One region of the Bradyrhizobium sp. BRP56 genome, then DNA from elsewhere that is predicted to be linked to it. Evidence: predicted binding sites of a transcription regulator. Region 1 holds the regulator's gene; the other holds the start of a gene.
What was found. The regulator PhoB, encoded in region 1, activates phosphate uptake and scavenging genes when phosphate is short. The targets are predictions, from matches to a motif close to TGTCATNNANCTGTCAT.
Positions count from the first base shown of each region.

Region 2: the regulator PhoB is predicted to act here: its motif matches at 5,796-5,812, upstream of I6F38_RS09675 (YbhN family protein).

Region 1 covers NZ_JADYVV010000064.1:44,268-53,925, reverse strand. The annotation lists gene argF (ornithine carbamoyltransferase) at 1-889, opposite strand, end outside; gene I6F38_RS33600 (aspartate aminotransferase family protein) at 889-2,097, opposite strand; gene I6F38_RS33595 (GcrA family cell cycle regulator) at 2,586-3,098, shown strand; gene phoB (phosphate regulon transcriptional regulator PhoB) at 3,292-4,002, opposite strand; gene phoU (phosphate signaling complex protein PhoU) at 4,148-4,864, opposite strand; gene pstB (phosphate ABC transporter ATP-binding protein PstB) at 4,971-5,789, opposite strand; gene pstA (phosphate ABC transporter permease PstA) at 5,786-6,631, opposite strand; gene pstC (phosphate ABC transporter permease subunit PstC) at 6,636-7,625, opposite strand; gene pstS (phosphate ABC transporter substrate-binding protein PstS) at 7,855-8,865, opposite strand; gene I6F38_RS33560 (ATP-binding protein) at 9,001-9,658, opposite strand, start outside.
Region 2 covers NZ_JADYVV010000010.1:74,873-84,530, forward strand. The annotation lists gene I6F38_RS09650 (2Fe-2S iron-sulfur cluster-binding protein) at 1-70, shown strand, start outside; gene I6F38_RS09655 (thioesterase family protein) at 77-538, opposite strand; gene I6F38_RS09660 (NAD(P)/FAD-dependent oxidoreductase) at 703-1,731, shown strand; gene I6F38_RS09665 (DUF2147 domain-containing protein) at 1,859-2,425, shown strand; gene I6F38_RS09670 (hypothetical protein) at 2,495-4,411, opposite strand; gene I6F38_RS09675 (YbhN family protein) at 4,565-5,641, opposite strand; gene I6F38_RS09680 (MFS transporter) at 6,259-7,647, shown strand; gene I6F38_RS09685 (EAL domain-containing protein) at 7,795-9,658, shown strand, end outside.

The DNA.
Region 1 (9,658 bases):
TCTGCGCATGCAGGCGGTTTTCCGCCTCGTCGAACACCACGGATTGCGGCCCGTCGATCACCTCGTCGGTGACCTCCTCGCCGCGATGCGCGGGCAGGCAGTGCATGAACAGTGCGTCCGGCTTGGCGAGCGACATCAGCTTGGCATTGACCTGATAGGGCCGCAGCACGTTGTGGCGGTGCTCACCCTCCTTGTCGCCCATCGACACCCAGGTGTCGGTGACGACGCAGTCGGCGCCGCGCACGGCGGCTTCCGGATCGGTGCCGAGCATGATCGGCGCGCCGGTCGCCTTGATCCAGTCGCGCATCGGCTTTTTCGGCGAGAGCTCCGGCGGGGTCGCGACATTGAGCTGGAACTTGAATCGCTCGGCGGCATGTGCCCAGGAGGCCAGCACGTTGTTGTCGTCGCCGGTCCAGGCCACGGTCTTGCCCTCGATCGAGCCGCGGTTTTCCTCATAGGTCATGAGGTCGGCCATCACCTGGCAGGGGTGCGAGCGCCGGGTCAGGCCGTTGATGACGGGAACGGTGGCGTGAGCCGCGAGCTCGAGCAGCGCGTCATGATTGAGGATGCGGATCATGATCGCATCGACATAGCGCGACAACACGCGCGCGGTGTCAGCGATGGTCTCGCCGCGGCCGAGCTGCATCTCGGCGCCGGTCAGCATGATGGATTCGCCGCCGAGCTGGCGCATGCCGACGTCGAACGACACCCTTGTGCGGGTCGACGGGCGCTCGAAGATCATCGCCAGCGTCTTGCCTTCGAGCGGCTTCCTGCCCTTCTCATGCGCCTTCAGCTTCGCCTTCATGGCGGCTCCGGCGGACAGCATGTTGCGCAGCTCGCCGAGCGGCAGCTCGTTGATATCGAGGAAGTGACGGACCGGCTTGCTCATTATCCAGCCGCCTTCTTCGGCTGCGCCGCCGACAGCACAGAGCAGGCGCGCTCGAGCGCGGTGATCGACTGGTCGATCTCGGCCTCGGTCACGATCAGCGGCGCCAGGAACCGCACCACATTGTCGCCTGCGCCGACGGTGAGCAGCTTCTCGTTGCGCAGCGCTGCGATCAGGTCGCCCGACGGCACCACGGCCTTGACGCCGATCAACAGCCCCTCGCCGCGCACCTCCGACAGCACACCGGGATAGCGGTCGACGACGGAAGCGAGCTTCTGCTTGAGCAGCAGCGACATCTTCTGCACATACTCGAAGAAGCCGGGTTTCAGCATGACGTCGAGCACGGCATTGGCGGCGGCGACCGCGAGCGGATTGCCGCCGAAGGTCGAGCCGTGCGAGCCGGGCGCCATGCCGGCCGCAGCCTGGGCGGTCGCCAGCACCGCGCCGATCGGAAAACCGCCGCCGAGCGCCTTGGCCAGCGACATCACGTCCGGCGTGACGCCAGTGCGCTTGTAGGCGAACAGCTCGCCGGTGCGGCCCATGCCGGTCTGCACCTCGTCGAAGGCGAGTAGCAGGCCGTGCTCGTCGCAGAGCGCGCGCAGCGCCTTGAAGAACGCCTGCGGCGCCGAGCGCACGCCGCCCTCGCCCTGCACCGGCTCGATCAGGATGCCGGCGGTGTGCGGACCGATCGCCTTCTTCACCGCCTCGATGTCGCCATGCGGCACCTGGTCGAAGCCGTCCATCGGCGGGCCAAAGCCCTCGAGATATTTCGCCGAGCCGGTCGCCGCCAGCGTACCCAGCGTGCGGCCGTGGAAGGCGCCCTCGAAGGTGATGATGCGGTAGCGCTCGCCATGGCCCTTGGAGAAGTGATAGTGGCGGACCAGCTTGATCACGCCCTCCATCGCTTCCGCGCCGGAATTGCAGAAGAACACGAAGTCGGCAAAGCTCTGCTCGCACAGCCGTGCGGCAAGCACCTCGCCGTCCGGGCTCTTGAACAGGTTCGACATGTGCCAGAGCTTGGTCGCCTGTTCCTGCAGCGCCTTGACCAGATGCGGATGCGCGTGCCCGAGCGCGTTGACCGCGACGCCCGAGGTGAAATCGAGATAGCGGTCGCCGTTGGTTGCGATCAGCCAGGCGCCCTCGCCGCGCTCGAAGCCGAGATCGACCCTGGCGAAGACGGGGAGCAGATGCGACGTGGCAGCGTTGGTCATGGCGATCACTGACGGTTTTTAAGCCGACAATTGCCGCTGCGCCTTGACGCCAGCGCAGCAACGGCCAGCTTCGGAAAACAAAACGGCCGCCTTTGCGGGCGGCACGTGGCGGGCATTCTATGCTGCGGTCGGTAAGTGTCAATCGTCACGAAGTGGCCTTCCTGCAATGCGAAACGAGCGCAATCCGGAGCATTCCGGTGCGGTGGAAAAGCCTCATCGCGATGCTTAACTGTGTGGGAACATGTGGACGCACGGCCGCGGACTCTTGCGCCAGAGTCACGCCATATTGTAGCGTTTGGCCTGTCGGGTACGACATCTCGTGCGGCGGTACTGGACCCTCTAAGTAGCCTTTGTGTCTCGCGTAAACGTTCGGGCGCAACACCGTGCCCGGCGAGGGCTAAGGGATTCTGGCCGCAGGGATATTTGTCCAGATTGGCTCGCAGCGCCGCTCCAATGATTGGCCGGCGCTACGCGAAGGGAAGAATGCGATGACTGTATTGACCTGGTCCGACGATCGCGTCGAGCAGCTGAAGAAACTCTGGGAGTCCGGCCTGTCGGCCAGCCAGATCGCGGCGGAACTTGGCAATGTGACGCGAAACGCCGTGATCGGCAAAGTGCATCGGCTCGGCCTCTCCGGCCGCGCCAAGGCACCCTCCACGGCCGCGCCGCGGCAGCGCAAGGCTCGCCCGGCCCAGCACATGATGCGGGTGGCGCGTCCGGTCTCGCGCGGCAACACCGCGCTGGCGCATGCCTTCGAGGTCGAGATGGAGCCCGATCCGATCTCCTACGACAATGTGGTGCCGATGAGCCAGCGGCTGTCGCTGCTCGAGCTCAACGAGGCCACCTGTCACTGGCCGGTCGGCGATCCCTCGAGCCCGGAATTCTTCTTCTGCGGCGGCAAGGCGCTCGCCGGCCTGCCCTATTGCGCGCATCACTCGCGCGTCGCCTACCAGCCCGCCGCCGATCGCCGCCGGCCGTCGGCGAAACCGCAGATCAAGTGAGCACTCGGGAAAACGACGGAAGACCTGAAAAACAAATCCCCGCGAAAGCGGGGATTTTTTTTGTGGCCTCCACCGTCATTGCGAGGAGCGTTAGCGACGAAGCAATCCATCGTTCCGCGTTTGCGGTGAAATGGATTGCTTCGCTACGCTCGCAATGACGATGCTGGATGGGCCGGGGCTAAGCCAACGCCCATTACGGCTGCGGCTCGGCCTTGGCAAAGCGGTCGTCGAGCGCGTAGCCGGCGCCGCGCACGGTGCGGATCGGATCCTGCTCGCGGCCCGGATTGAGCAGCTTGCGCAGGCGGCCGATATGCACGTCGACGGTGCGCTCATCGATGTAGATGTCGCGACCCCAGACGCTGTCGAGCAGTTGCTCGCGGCTGAACACGCGGCCGGGATGCTCGAGGAAGAATTCGAGCAGGCGATACTCGGTCGGCCCGAGATCGATCGGACGGCCCGAGCGCGCCACGCGGCGCTTCTCGCGGTCGAGCTCGATGTCGCCGTAGGTCAACACGGTCGCAAGCCGCTCCGGGCTGGCGCGGCGCAACAGGCCCTTCACCCGCGCCAGCAGCTCCGGCACCGAGAACGGCTTGACGATGTAATCGTCCGCGCCGGTGGCAAGCCCGCGCACGCGCTCGCTTTCCTCGCCGCGCGCGGTCAGCATAATGATCGGAAGCTGCTTGGTCTCGGGCCGCGCCCGCAGGCGGCGGCACAGTTCGATGCCGGACAGGCCCGGCAGCATCCAGTCCAGCACCACGAGGTCGGGAACGCGCTCCTTCAGCCTTGTATCCGCATCGTCGCCGCGCCCCACCGTCTCGACATCGTAGCCTTCCGCATCGAGATTGTAGCGCAACAGCGTCGTCAGCGCTTCCTCGTCTTCGACTACCAGAATGCGTGCGCTCATCGGTCTAAGTTCTTTCTCTGTGGTGATCCGTTGCCCAGACGCAAACCGAAACGCTTACTTCCTCAAGCATAGTCCCCGCGGAAGCGAGTTGTCGCGAGGACCATCCAGTTTCACTCTTGCCGGTTCCGCGCTTGCCGATCATGCCTCAGTTGCCCGGCACCGTGGTGGCAAAAGTGGTCATGTCGCCCTTCGGGCGCTTGTCGGTGATCTGCTGGCCCTCGATCATGTAGAACACGGTCTCGGCGATATTGGTGGCGTGATCGCCGATCCGCTCGATGTTCTTGGCGCAGAACATCAGATGGATGCAGAACGAGATGTTGCGCGGATCTTCCATCATGTAGGTGAGCAGTTCGCGGAACAGCGAGGTGCAGATCGCATCGACCTCCTCGTCGCCCTTCCAGACGTTCATCGCCGCCGGCAGGTCGTGCGCGGCGTAGGCGTCGAGCACCGACTTGACCTGCGACAGTACGAGGTCGGTCATGTGCTCGAGGCCGCGGATCAACTTCAGCGGCTGGAAATCGCTCTCCAGCGCCGCGACGCGCTTGCCCATGTTCTTGGCGAGGTCGCCGATCCGCTCGAGATCGGTGGCGACGCGCATCGCGCTGACGATCTCACGCAGGTCGATCGCCATCGGCTGGCGGCGCGCGATCGTCAGCACCGCGCGCTCTTCGATGTTGCGCTGCAGATTGTCGATCTCGATGTCGGCGGCGACCACGCGCTTGCCGAGCGCGACGTCGCGACGGATCAGCGCGTCGACCGACTCGGTAATCATTCGTTCGACCAGGCCGCCCATCTCGGCGACCAGGCGGGTCAACTCCTGCAGGTCGCTGTCGAATGCCTTGGCGGTATGTTCAGAAGCCATCGCTTGTCTCCCTCAACCATGATCCCGGGGATCATGGCTTCGTGTCCTGAATTTTAGCATGACCTGATCGGAAAACCGGTTTCCACTTTTCCGGATCATGCGCCGGTCAACCGAACCGGCCGGTGATGTAGTCCTGGGTGCGCCGATCGCTCGGTGAGGTAAAGATCTTGTTGGTGTCGTCGAACTCGATCAGCTCGCCGAGATACATGAAGGCGGTCTTGTCGGAGACGCGCGCCGCCTGCTGCATGTTGTGGGTGACGATCGCGATCGTGTAGTCCTCGGAGAGCTCCTGGATCAGTTCCTCGACCTTGGCGGTCGAGATCGGGTCGAGCGCCGAGCACGGCTCGTCGAACAGGATCACCTCGGGGCGCACCGCCACGGTGCGCGCGATGCACAGGCGCTGCTGCTGGCCGCCGGAGAGCGACAGGCCGGAGGCGTTCAGCTTGTCCTTGACCTCGTTCCACAGCGCGCCGCCGCGCAGCGCCTTCTCGACCCGGTCGTCCATCTCGGACTTCGAGATCTTCTCGTAGAGGCGGATGCCGAAGGCGATGTTCTCGTAGATCGTCATCGGGAACGGCGTCGGCTTCTGGAACACCATGCCGACCCGCGCGCGCAGCAAGTTGAGGTCGAGCTTGGGGTCGAGAATGTTGGTCTGGTCCAGCATCAGCTGGCCGACCGCGCGTTGGCCCGGATACAGGTCGTACATCCGGTTGAAGATGCGCAGCAGGGTCGACTTGCCGCAGCCGGACGGGCCGATGAACGCCGTGACGCGGTTGGTGCCGAGCGTCAGGTTGATGTTCTTCAGCGCGTGGTGCTCGCCGTAATAGAAGTTGAGATTGCGCACCGTGACTTTCGGCGGCGCTTCCGGCAGCGGAACCTGCGGAATGTGGCCTGCGGCAGTCGTGGAGACGGAAAGCTCGGTCATTTTGCGGCCCTTTCGGCACCAAGGATACGCGCGCCGATATTCAACGCGAGCACGGTGAATGTGATGAGCAGCGCACCGCTCCACGCCAGCTCTTTCCAGTAGGCGTAGGGGCTCTGCACGAAGTTATTGATGGTCACCGGCAGGTTGGCCATCGTCTTGGTCAGATCCAGGCTGAAGAACTGGTTCGACAGCGCGGTGAACAGCAGCGGCGCGGTCTCGCCGGCGACGCGGGCGGTCGCCAGCAGCACGCCGGTGATCAGCCCCGATCGCGCCGCACGATAAGCGATCCGCTTGATCACCAGCGAACGCGGCAGGCCGAGCGCGGAGGCGGCCTCGCGCAGCGGATTGGGCACCAAGAGCAGCATGTCCTCGGTGGTGCGCAGCACGACCGGGATCACGATCACCGCGAGCGCAAGGCTGCCTGCGATCGCCGAGAAGCCGCGCATCGGCACCACCACCGCACCATAGATGAACAGGCCGATGATGATCGAGGGCGCGCTGAGCAGGATGTCGTTGATGAAGCGGATCACCGAGGTCAGCTTGTCGTGCTTGCCGTATTCGGCGAGGTAGGTGCCGGCGAACAGGCCAAGCGGCGCGCCGATGCCGACGCCGATCACGGTCATGATGACCGAGCCGACGATGGCGTTGAGCAGGCCGCCTTCGGTCGAGCCGGGCGGCGGCGTGTTCTGGGTGAACAGCTGCACGCTGAGGCCGGCAAGGCCGTTATAGAGCAGCGTGATCAGGATCAGCGCCAGCCAGGTGACGCCGAACAGCGCCGCGCCGACACAGAGTGCGCGGATGACGATGTCGCTGCGGCGGCGGGATTTGTAGATCGGGTTCATGGCGTTACTTCCCCGCCTTCTTTTCAAGCCGCATCAGCATCAGCCGCGCGCCGGCGAGCACAAAGAAGGTCAGCACGAACAGCAGCAGGCCGAGCAGGATCAGGCCGGACTGGTGCAGGCCGTCGCTCTCGGCGAATTCGCTGGCGATCGCCGCCGAGATCGTGGTGCCCGGCGCGAAGATCGACGACGAGATCCGGAACGAGTTGCCGATGATGAAGGTCACCGCCATGGTCTCGCCGAGGGCGCGGCCGAGCGCCAGCATGATGCCGCCGATCACGCCGACGCGGGTGTAGGGAATCACGACGCTGCGGACGACCTCCCAGGTGGTGCAGCCCATGCCGTAGGCGGCCTCTTTCAGCACCGGCGGCACGGTCTTGAACACGTCGACCGAGATCGCGGTGATGAAGGGCAGCACCATGATCGCAAGGATCAGCGCAGCGTTGAACAGGCTGAGATAGGACGGCGGGCCTGCGAACACCGCGCCCAGCACCGGGACGCCCTCGAAGATCCGGATCATGAAAGGCTGGAAGGTGTTGGCCAGGAACGGGCCGAGCACGAAGAAGCCCCACATGCCGTAGATGATCGAGGGGATGCCGGCGAGCAGCTCGATCGCGATGCCGATCGGGCGGCGCAGCATTTGCGGGCAGAGCTCGGTGAGGAACACGGCGATGCCGATGCCGACCGGAATGGCGATCAGCATCGCGATGACCGAGGTGATCAGCGTGCCGTAGATCGGGCCGAGCGCGCCGAGCACCGGCGGATCGGCCGAGGGCGCCCAGCGCTGCGTCCAGAGGAAGGCGAAGCCGTATTCCTTCATCGCCGGCCAGGCGCCGACGATCAGCGACAGGATGATGCCGCCGAGGATCAACAGAACCGAAATCGCCGAGATGCGGGTGATCCAATAGAAAGTGAGGTCACCGAGCTTGAAGGCGCTGAGGGCCTTGGCGCGATCGTAAGGTCCCGCGGCTTCCATCACATCGCTCTGAACAGCCATGTCTGCCACGCCAATCCCCTCTTTAGTATGCAAAAGCCACGCAAGCCGCTACGCCCCGAAGCGATCTTCACTGACGCATTTGGCCGGGCGTCGTCGTTCCAGCCACGCCCCTTGAGGCGCGAACCCCGGCCTCGATCCCGCGCTTGTTGCCGCGGTGATGGAGACCGGGTCTTGGTCGCTCAACCTGCGCCGCGATCGAGTCGGCACAGGTCCTGTCGCAGCGTCGGACTTAGCTCTTGATGTCCGACGACCAGGTCTTCTCGATCAGCTTGACGACCGAGTCCGGCATCGGGATGTAGTCGAGCTCTTCGGCCGCCTTGTCGCCCTTCTCGAAGGCGTACTTGAAGAACTTGAGCGCTTCCTGCGAGGCCGCCTTGTCGGTCGAGTCCTTGTGCATCAGGATGAAGGTCGCCGCGGTGATCGGCCAGGAGGCTTCGCCCGGCTGGTCGGTCAGGATCACGTAGTAGCCGGGAGCCTTGGCCCAGTCGGCATTCGAGGCGGCAGCCTGGAAGGCAGCCATCGTCGGCTGCACGGTCTTGCCGGCCTTGTTGACCAGCCCGGTGTAGGTCAGCTTGTTCTGCTTGGCGTAGGCATACTCGACATAGCCGATCGCGTTCTTGGTCTGGCCGATGTTGCCGGCAACGCCTTCGTTGCCCTTGGCGCCGACGCCGACCGGCCATTCGACCGCGGTGCCGGAACCGACCTTGGACTTCCAGTCGGCGTTCGACTTGGAGAGATAGTCGGTGAAGTTGAAGGTGGTGCCCGAACCGTCCGAACGGCGCACGACGGTGATGGCATCGCCCGGCAGGGTCAGCTTCGGATTGAGCTTGGCGATCGCCGCGTCATTCCACTTGGTGATCTTGCCGAGATAGATGTCGCCGAGCACTTCGCCCGACAGGATCAGGTCGCCCGGCTTGATGCCTTCGAGGTTCACGACCGGGACGATCGCGCCCATCACCATCGGCCACTGGACGAGGCCGTCCTTCTCGAGCTGCTCGTGCTTGAGCGGCGCGTCGGTGGCGCCGAAGGTCACGGTCTTGGCCTGGATCTGCTTGATGCCGGCGCCGGAGCCGATCGACTGGTAGTTCAGACCGTTGCCGGTCTCCTTTTTGTAGGCGTCAGCCCACTTCGAATAGATCGGGAACGGAAACGTCGCGCCCGCGCCGGTAATATCGGCAGCGAAGGCCGACGTCGAAGCGGCGATCATGCCGGCTGCGACGATTGCTTTGATGAAATTCATGGGTGGTCTCCATCCTGTGAGCGAAGCGCCGAATGCGCCCGATCGCGCTCACGCCGGTCCATCTAGGAGCGGTCGGTGCTGCTTTTACGAAGGTTGGATGACAGTTGGATGACAACGCTAAGCTTCTGAAAACGCTTAGCTTTGGGTTGGTAACGGGGTCTTCGGCCGGGGAAAACAGGCGGTAAAAGTGGCGCCGTTCTTCGGCACGCTCTCGATCAAAAGACGCCCGCGATGACGGTTAAGAATATGTTTCACCAGCGATAATCCGAGGCCCGTTCCGCCCTGGTTGCGGCTGTCGCCGACGTCGACCCGGTAGAAGCGCTCGGTCAGCCGTGGCAGGTGCTCCGGCGCGATGCCGGGGCCGAAATCCCGTACCATGACACGGATTTCGGGGGTCCCCTCGCCCGATGCGCCCGAAACGGCCTGATTCAGCGACACTATGACGCGGCCCCCGGAGGCGCCGTATTTGAGGGCATTCTCGATCAGGTTCTCGAACAGGCGGAGCAGTTCCTCGCGATCGCCGGCGATCATGACCGGGGCCTGAGGCAGGTCGACCTCAATCTCGACCTGGCGCTCGCTGGCCAGCGCCTCGAGCCCGTCGGCGACCTGGCGGATGATCGGCACGATATCGATCGAGGCCTCGGGCCGCACATGGGCCGACAGCTCGACCCGTGACAGCGACAGCAAATCGTCGATCAGCCGCGCCATGCGGGTCGCCTGGGTGTGCATGATGCCGAGGAAGCGCTCGCGCGCCCGCGCGTCCTCACGCGCCGGCCCCTGCAGCGTGTCGATG
Region 2 (9,658 bases), on a different contig from region 1:
GTCCTGCCAGATCAAGGTGACCGACGATCTCGACGGATTGGTCGTGTCGACGCCGGAGCGACAGGCCTAGGATCTCTTATTCGCCGTCCGGATTCACTCCGCGACGGACCCAGCGGCGGAAGTTCTGCTTGACCTCCGCCGGCAGCGGCGCCGGCCTCCGCGTGGCCTCATCGATCATCACCGTGACCGCCTTCGCCGATGCCACGCATCTGCCTTCCGAAAACACCACCTGGTCGAAGGTGGTCGATGTGCGTCCAAACTTGACGAGACCGAGCCCGAGCTCGATCTGACCCGGCCAGTGCAGCTCGGCGCGGAAATGGATGTCGAGGCGCACCATGATCCAGCCGAGCCCCGCCGGCATCAGCCCCATGCTGCGGTCCTTCACCAGCGTGACGCGGCCGGTTTCAAAATAGCTCGCATAGACGGCGTTGTTGACGTGCCCGTTGGGGTCGAGATCGGCAAAGCGCACATTGTCGGACAGGCGGTAGGGAAAGTCTTCCAGGCGCGGCGCATCGTCAGCACGGACAGGGGCATTCACGAGGGGGATCTCCGTCGGTTTCCCGCCCATACAGCCGAGTTGCGCAGGCTCGGCAAGGGGTTGCCGCGCCAGCCGCTGTCCCTATTATGCATGTCGCGATCCGGCCCACTTGGCTGGACAGGCGAAAAAGCCGTCCAGTCGATTTCAACTGAAAAGAAGCGGACATGAGCGAAGCGATCAAGACCGATGTGCTGATTATTGGCGCGGGCCCCTGCGGACTGTTCGCCGTGTTCGAACTGGGCCTGCTCGACATGAAGGTGCATCTGGTCGACATCCTCGACAAGATCGGCGGGCAATGCGCCGAGCTCTATCCGGAGAAGCCGATCTACGACATTCCCGGAATTCCCTTCGTCACCGGTCAGGGCCTCACCGAACAGCTGCTGGAGCAGATCAAGCCGTTCGGCCCGACCTTCCATCTCAACGAGATGGTCGAGAGCATCGAGAAGATCGGCGATCCCCTGTTCCGGGTGAAGACCGACGCCGGCAAGGAGTTCGAGTGCAAGGTCGTCGTGATCTCGGCCGGTGGCGGCTCGTTCCAGCCGAAGCGCCCGCCGGTGCCGGGCATCGAGGCCTATGAAGGCACGTCGGTGTTTTATGCCGTGCGCAAGATGGAGCAATTCCGAGACAAGAACATCCTGATCGTCGGCGGCGGCGATTCCGCGCTCGACTGGACGCTCAATCTGCATCCGATCGCCAAGCGCATCACGCTGCTGCACCGGCGCGACGATTTCCGCGCGGCGCCGCACAGCGTCGAGCAGATGCGTGCGCTCGTTGCCGACGGCAGGATGGATCTGAAGATCGGCCAGGTCACGGGGCTCGAAGGCGCCAACGGCCAGCTCTCGGGCGCGGCGCTCAAGGGCAACGACAATGCGGTCTCGACGATCGCCTGCGATACGATGCTGCCGTTCTTCGGACTCACCATGAAGCTCGGCCCGGTCGCGAACTGGGGCGTGGCGCTGGAGAACAATCTGGTGCCGGTCGACACCGCGGCGTTCGAGACCAACGTGTCCGGCATCTTCGCGATCGGCGACATCAACACCTATCCGGGCAAGCTCAAGCTCATTCTCTCCGGCTTCCACGAGGGTGCGCTGATGGCGCAGAAGGCGCACCGCTACGTGTATCCGGACAAGCGGCTGGTGTTCCAGTACACAACCTCGTCATCGAGTCTGCAGAAGAAGCTCGGGGTGAACTGATTTCACTCGAGCGGAGACCAGTGCCAGGGGCATGGGCCATTTCCTGCGCGGCGCGAGTACTGGAACACTCCGTGAAATGGCCGTAGTCTGCTTGTAGTCGAGTTGGTCGATTGATCAGGTGATGATGATGCGGAACACGCTATCCAGACTTCGGCTGATCCTCGCGATCGCCACGGCCTTTGCGCTAGCTGCTCCGCTTGCGGCCTCGGCGGCCGACCCGTCGGCTGCCGGCCTTTGGCAAAAGGTCGAAGACGGCAAGCCCGAGGGCTGGTTCCTGGTGATCGAGCGCAATGGTCTGTTCGAAGGCATGATCGCAAAGATGTTTTCATCGCCCGGCGATCCGCCCAATCCGGTCTGCTCGAAATGCACCGACGATCGCAAGGACATGCCGTGGCTCGGCATTCCCCTCATTCGCGACATGAAGCGCAACGGGCTCGCCTATGAAGGCGGCAACGTGCTCGATCCGCGCAACGGCAAGGTCTACAAGGCCAAGATGACGTTGAGCGCCGATGGTCAGACGCTGACCATGCGCGGCTTTCTCGGCATCTCTCTGTTCGGCAAGGATGAGGTCTGGACCCGGCTGCCTGACACCGCGGTGGCCCAGCTCGATCCCGCGATCGTCGCCAAATACCTGCCGGCGCAAGCCGCGGTGGCGAAGCCGGCCGCGCCGGTGCCCGCGACGAAGCGGCACTAACACTTCTCTCTCGCTAACGCTCCGATCTGCGCGCGCTCACGCTCCGCTCCTGCGTGGCAGCGTGAGCGTTCAGCGCTGTCCCGTCGGTGCAATCGGCATCGGCAGTGGCGCGACCGGCTCGGTAATCACTTCGGGCACAGCGGTGTTCAACTGCAGCACGGTGGCGGCCGCGGGGACCGCCGCATCGGCCATCGCGGCATGGCCTTCGGCACTCGGATGCACCGCGCCGCCATACACCGCCGACAGGATGCCCCATGTCGCGTCGTGGATGTCGCTTGGCTGCATCGAGGACGGCAGGCCCTGCGGGTAGGTCATCGCCGTGAAGTAGCTGTCATTGGCGTCGCGGATCCAGCGCGCGCGCGGCAGATAGGCGCGGTATTCGCCGGCGCTGCGGCCGCATTTCAGCGGCTGGTTGGCGGCGGCGACGATGTCCGAGACGAAGCTCTCGCCGTTGGCAGCGAAGCAGTCGCGGTCGAATTCCGGATCGGTCGAGGCGCGTGCGCAGAAGCCATGGCTCGCAAACGCGTCCTGATGCGCATCGACGAAGGTCATGCGGTCGGCCTGCGGATTGCGGCAGATAATGCCGGACTGGCACTGCGCGATCGCCTTGAGCTGCGGCAGGAACTCGTTCTGCACGAAGCTCGAGACCGACGCGAGGCGGTTGGGATCCGCGTTGAACGAGGGATGGATCTCGAAGCCGGCGCGGCCGCCGGGGCAGGGCGCGCCGCCATTGGCCAGCGCCGGATTGGCGTAGGCCGTGTAGATCACGTGCGAGAGATCGCCGCCGACCAGCGGCTTCAGCGCATCGCGCAGCTTGGCAAAATCGGCCGGCAGGTCGCGCGCCAGCGCCGAACGGGCATCCTCGACGCTGGCCATCGAGCCGCCGCGGCTGAACAGCGTGCGCTCGGTCGGCGTGTCGACGATCACGTTGGCGACGAGGCCGGAGAAGTAGATGTCGTTGGCGCCGATCGAGAGCAGCACGAGGTCGAGGGTGCGGTCGGGCTGACGGCGCTTGGCGGCGGCGAGTGCCGTGCGCAGCTCGGCGATCTGGCCGTTGACGGTGCCCGAGCAGGTGTTGGCTGTCTTCGTCGGCAGGCATTCCCGCGCCTGCTGCGAGCCGAGCAGGCCGTCGGCGATGCTGGCGCCGGTGCAGGCCAGCGGCAGATAGGTCACCGCGATGTGCGGATATTGCACGGCGAGCGCGAGCGCGGTGCGGGTCTGGTAGCTGTACAGCGATCGGTGACAGGCCGAGTTGAGCCACAGCGCGCTCTGGCGCTGCCAGTTGGTCAGGGTGTCCGGTGCTTCGCAGGCGCGGCCGCCTTTGTAGCCGGCGCGGCTCGGCCGGTAATATTGCGCCCCGCCGAGATAGGAGCGGAAGCAGAACCCCTCGTCGGAGAGCGCAATCGCGCGGTCGGGATTGCCCTCGCCGGATGCGATGCTGTCGCCGAGGCCCGCGATCAGCAAGTCGCGCACCTCGATCTGCGTCGTCACGCGCTGGTTGGCGTCCGAGCCGCTTGCGACGTCGACGGTCGCGACCGTGGTGCGGCCGTAGCGGACGCGCAGGTTGATCGGCTCGGCGCAATCGAATGTCGAGGATTGCGGCCCGTCGCCGTCGTCGAACGACCAGGCGCAGGTCGCGCCGACCGGAACCGGCCCGGTGAGCCGTACGACGATCGGATGATCGATCGGCGTCAGATAGCTTTCCTTGACGTTGTCGCGCGTGCAGGGTTCGCTGACGCGGCCCTGCAGGTCGATGCAGAGCCGGTTCACTGTGTTGCGCGCCCAGCCGCGGCCGTCGCTTTGCAGTTCCAGCGTCTGTTCCGAGGCCAGCACGCTGCGGCCAAGCCCGCTCTCGACATGCAGGCGGAAGTCGCGTTCCTCGCGGAACAGGCGGAAGCGGTTGCGGACCTCCCAGGAGATCTGCAACTGGTTGTCCTGCGCGTCCGCGGCCGATGCGAAGACCGCGGCCAGCGCGCTGCCGAGCAGCACGCTGCAGACCGTCACCCGAAACGAAAATCGAACCAAAAAGCCAATCATGGCGCGGTTTGACGCGAGCGGTACGGCGAAAATAAGAGAAGCGGTCGCGAGGATCGAAAATCCGGGGTCGAGGGCCCGCACAGGGGCCGATAACGTTGTCCGTTACCGTTTCAGCTGCCTGACCCGCTGCTGCCGGCTTTCGATCGGTTGCCGCACGGTCGCCGAAGCCGTGCAGGCTTGGCTTAGCCGTTTCCGCTCTTGCCAAGGCTGCACCACGTTGAGCCAGAGCTCGCGCATGCCCATGATCGAGATCGAAATCCCGAACGGGATCAGGAAGTAGAGGATGCGGAACACGACCAGCGTCGCCAGCAATTGTTCCTTGCTGAACTCCGGCAGCGCCACCAGCATCGCGGCGTCGAACACGCCGATCGAGCCGGGGGCGTGGCTGGCGAAGCCGAGCAGCGTCGCCAGGATGAACACGACCGCCAGCGAGACGAAGTCGATATGCGGCTCGGTCGGCATCAGCAGGTACATTGCGAGCGCGCAGAAACCGAGATCGACCACTCCGATCAGGATCTGCAACAGCGTCAGCTTGGCCGAGGGCAGCACCACCTTCCAGCCGTTCTGGCCGAGCTCGCGGCGCTTCTCGCCGGTCAGGAGCCAGACGAAATAGGCACCGATGCCGGCAAGGCAGCCGAGCGCGATCAGCCGGTTCATCGCCGGCGGCAGCAGGTCCATCGCCGACGCCGCCGCCGGGTGCCAGGCCATGCCGAAGCCGAGCACGAACAAATTGCCGAGCCAGAAGGTCAGGCCCGACAGAAAGCAGATCTTGGCGACGTCGATCGCGGAGAGGCCATAATCGGAATAGATCCGGAAGCGGATCGCGCCGCCGGTGAAAACCGTGGCGCCGATATTGTGGCCGATCGTGTAGCTCGTGAAGCTCGACAGCGCTGCGATGCGGTAGGGGACATGGATCTTGCCGATCGTGCGCAGCGCGAAGAAGTCGTAGAAGGTCAGCGTGCAGAACGCCCCGACCACGCAGAGCGCCGCCAGCGCGATCCGGTGCGGCGCGATGTTGGTGAGCGCGGTGAGAATGATGCCGGTATCGACGCCCTTCAGGGTGTGAACAAGCGACGTGATCGCGAACGCGATGATCAACACACTCGCGGCGATCCCGAGCCGTTTCCAGCCGATCTTTTCCTTGAAACCACGCCCGAGCGTGGTCAGCAGCCGAAGCATTCATCCTCCCGGCGGGGCGGCAAATTTCAGTGGGACCCGATCACGGACGGCGACGGGTGACGGGCAAACGCACCGTACGCGATGACCCATAAGGCAAAACCGATGCGTTGTGCAGCCCTTGACAAGCCAACCTTCGGCCCTCGTCCAGCGTCATTGTCATATTGGCTACATATGTTCTCGCTCTGCGGAATGTGAGTCGCAGGACCGCGATGGGGCCACTGCATGTTCCGCCGTTTCAGGCGGTTTCGCCGGCTTTTTTGCCGATTTTGCGGCCGTCCCGGCGTCGATGCGGGTTAGTTGGCGCGCGGCGAATGGACGATATGCATCAGCATGGGGACGGCTGAGCCGGCTGTGACGTTTACCAAAGTGTGAGGTCGACGCGCGCATGCGCATGATCCGCCCTGCGCTCGGGCCGGCGAGCCGCGCGAGGGCGGTCCGTAGGTCTATTGAGGCAAAACGCCGCGCAAGCGGGCCGCCGTCGGACAGACCGGCCAGGCACGCGATTTCACACTTCGATCCGTGGCGAAGTGTTGCGGCGAAACGAAGGCCTATGTCTCGCATTGGTTGCCGAGAGCAAGGACAAGACCATGCAACAGACCTCCCTGAACGTCCGGCACATGCCGGACCGCCGCGCAACGTCGCATCAGCAAACGAGCGGGCTCGCGGCGACGTTGACGCTCGCCGCGATGAGTCTCGGCTATGGCGTCGTGCAGCTCGATGTCACCATCGTCAACACGGCGCTCAACGCGATCGGCGCCTCGCTCGGCGGTGGCGTTGCCGAACTGCAATGGCTGGTTAGCGCCTACACGATCGCCTTTGCGGCCTTCATCCTGACCGCGGGCGCGCTCGGCGACCGGATCGGCGCCAAGCGCATCTTCATGGCCGGGTTTGCGATCTTCACCGCGGCATCGGTTGGCTGCGCGATCGCGCCTGATGCGACGACGCTGATCGCCGCCCGCTGCGTGCAGGGGCTGGCCGCGGCCATCCTGGTGCCGAACTCGCTGGCGCTGCTCCGCCATGCCTATGAAGACGAGAAGGCGCGGGGACGGGCGGTCGGTGTCTGGGCCGCGGGCGCGAGCCTTGCGCTCACCGCCGGCCCGTTCGTCGGCGGCGGACTGATCGCGCTGGTCGGCTGGCGCGCGATCTTTCTGGTCAACCTGCCGATCGGCCTCGCCGGCTTGTGGCTCGCCTGGCGCTTTGCCAGCGAAACCACGCGTCATCAGCAACACCGGCTCGATCTGCCGGGTCAGGTCGCGGCGATCGCCGCGCTCGGCACGCTGGCCGGCGCGCTGATCGAAGGCGGCGCGCTCGGCTGGGGCAGCCCGTTCGTGATCGCGGGCTTCGTTCTCGCCGCCGTCTTCTCCGTGCTGTTCGTCTGGCGTGAGGCGCGCGCGCCGCAGCCGATGCTGCCGCTGTCGCTGTTTCGCCACCGGATGTTTGCCCTGACCTCGCTGGTCGGCCTCCTGGTCAATGTCGCGTTCTACGGCCTGATCTTCGTGCTCAGCCTCTACTTCCAGCAGGTCAACGGGCTGTCGGCGTTCGCCACTGGCCTCGCGTTCGTGCCGATGCTCGGCGCCGTGCTGCCCGCCAACCTGATCGCGCCGCATGTCGCGGAGCGGATCGGCGCGCCGGCGACAATCGCGCTCGGTGCCGCGCTCTCGGCCGCCGGATGTCTTGCGCTGCTGTTCATCGGCCCCGGCACGAGCTATCTCGCGATCTGCCTGCAATTGCTGGCCGTGTGCGGCGGCCTCGGCCTGCTGGTGCCGCCCCTGACATCGGCGCTGCTCGGCAGCGCCGAGCCGCAGCATGCCGGCATCGCGGCCGGGGTGTTGAACGCGACCCGGCAGACCGGCAGCGTGCTCGGCGTCGCACTGTTCGGCTCGATGGTCAGCCGGTCCGCGGCCTTCATCGCCGGCCTGCATGCGGCGCTCGTCATCTCCGCCGGCGTGTTGCTGGCGGCGGCTGCGCTGATCTGGATCGGCGCATGGTCAGAGGCTCGGCGTTGAGACGAGCTGCGGCGAGGCTTCTCAGCTTTGCCCTGATGCGATCGCCTGCATTCAAGGCTTTTTCACCATGCGTGGAACCCTGCTGCGGTGCGGTTACCGTTCCTACACGAATGCGTCTGTTCTTATAGGTCCATAAAGGGGGCCTATATGTATCGCGTTCTGACCTGTCTCACTTTGGAACATGACTGGCGGCTGGTCGTCCTTGGCGGGGTGATCTGCCTGCTCGCCAGCGCCGTCGCGATCAGCCTGTTTCACCGTGCCCGCGCCGCACAGGGGCGGGCCCGCGAGATCTGGATCGGCCTCGATGCGGCGGTCGGCGGTTGCGGTATCTGGGCCACCCATTTCGTCGCCATGCTGGCGTACGATCCCGGCATCGAAGCCGGGTACAACATTCCCATCACGCTGCTGTCGCTGGTGCTCGCGGTTGCGATCCTGGCGGTCGGATTGGCCGTCGCCACGCTCGACGGACGCTGGCAGACGGTTGCGGCCGGTGGCGCGATCGTCGGCGCCGGTGTCGCGGCGATGCATTATACCGGCATGCTCGGGCTGGAACTGCCCGCGCGCATCGTCTGGTCGCCGGGCATCGTCGCCTCGTCGATCGCGTTCGGAAGCTTGTTCGGCGCGCTCGCGCTCGTCGTTGCCACCCTTGGCGAACGTTTCGGCACCACGGCCGCCGCGACCGGTCTTCTGACCGTCGCGATCGTCTCGCATCATTTCACCGCGATGGGCGCGGTGACGCTCGTTCCGGATCCGACGATCGTTTCCGGCGGACTTACGGTCTCGCCGCGCGTGCTCTCGTTCATGACCGCCGTTGCGGCCTTCGCGATCCTCGGCCTCTCGCTGATCGCCTCGATCCTCGACCGTCGCGCCAAGACCGAGCTTCACAAGCAGAAGGTGGTGCTCGATACCGCGCTCGAGAACATGTCGCAGGGGCTGTGCATGTTCGATGCCGACGGCCGCATCATGCTGTTCAACGAGCGCTACAGCGAGATGATGGGGCGCAGTCGCATACCGCTGCAGGGACGCCTGCTGATCGACGTCCTGCAGGACCTCCATTCCATCGGCGAGTGGGACGGCGATCCCGAGGAGTGCTGCAATGCTCTCGTCGCAGAGGCAAAGGCCGGCCACAGCGCGACGCGGATCGTCAGCCGCAACGAGCGCGCGATCCGTGTCGTCGACCAGCCGATGAAGGGCGGCGGCTGGGTTGCGACCTTCGAGGACATCACCGAATGGCAGCAGGCCCAGGAACAGATTTCGCACATGGCGCGGCATGACGCGCTGACCAATTTGCCGAACCGGACGCTGTTCCGCGAGCAGCTCGAGAAGGCCTCGCGACTGGCCAAGCGCTCCGACCAGCTGGCCGTGCTCTGTCTCGATCTCGATCATTTCAAGGAAATCAACGACACGCTCGGACATCCGATCGGCGACGCGCTGCTCCGCGAAGTCGCGCGCCGGCTGGGCGAATGCGTCACCGAGCACGACACCGTGGCGCGGCTTGGCGGCGACGAATTCGCCATCGTGCAGTTCTGCAGCAATTGCGAGCCGTCCGTCGTGTCGTCGCTGGCAAGTCTCGTGGTCGAGCGGATCGCCGCGCCCTACGAGATCGGCGGCCATCAGCTCGTGATCGGCGTCAGCATCGGCATCTCGCTCGCGCCCGAGGATGGCAAGGATCCCGACGAATTGCTGCAAAAGGCCGATCTTGCGCTGTACCGCGCCAAGGCCGACGGCCGCGGCACCTATCGCTTCTTCGAGACCGGGATGGATGCGCGTGCGCAGGCGCGGCGCCTGCTGGAGCGCGACCTGCGGCTCGCGCTCGAGCATGACGAGTTCGAGGTCTACTATCAGCCGATCCGTGATGTCGCGGGCGATCGGATCGTCGCCTTCGAGGCGCTGGCGCGCTGGAACCATTCGTTGCGTGGCCTGATCGCGCCGAACAATTTCATTCCTGTCGCCGAGGAAACCGGGCTGATCGTTCCGCTTGGCGAGATCGTGTTGCGCAAGGCCTGCGCGG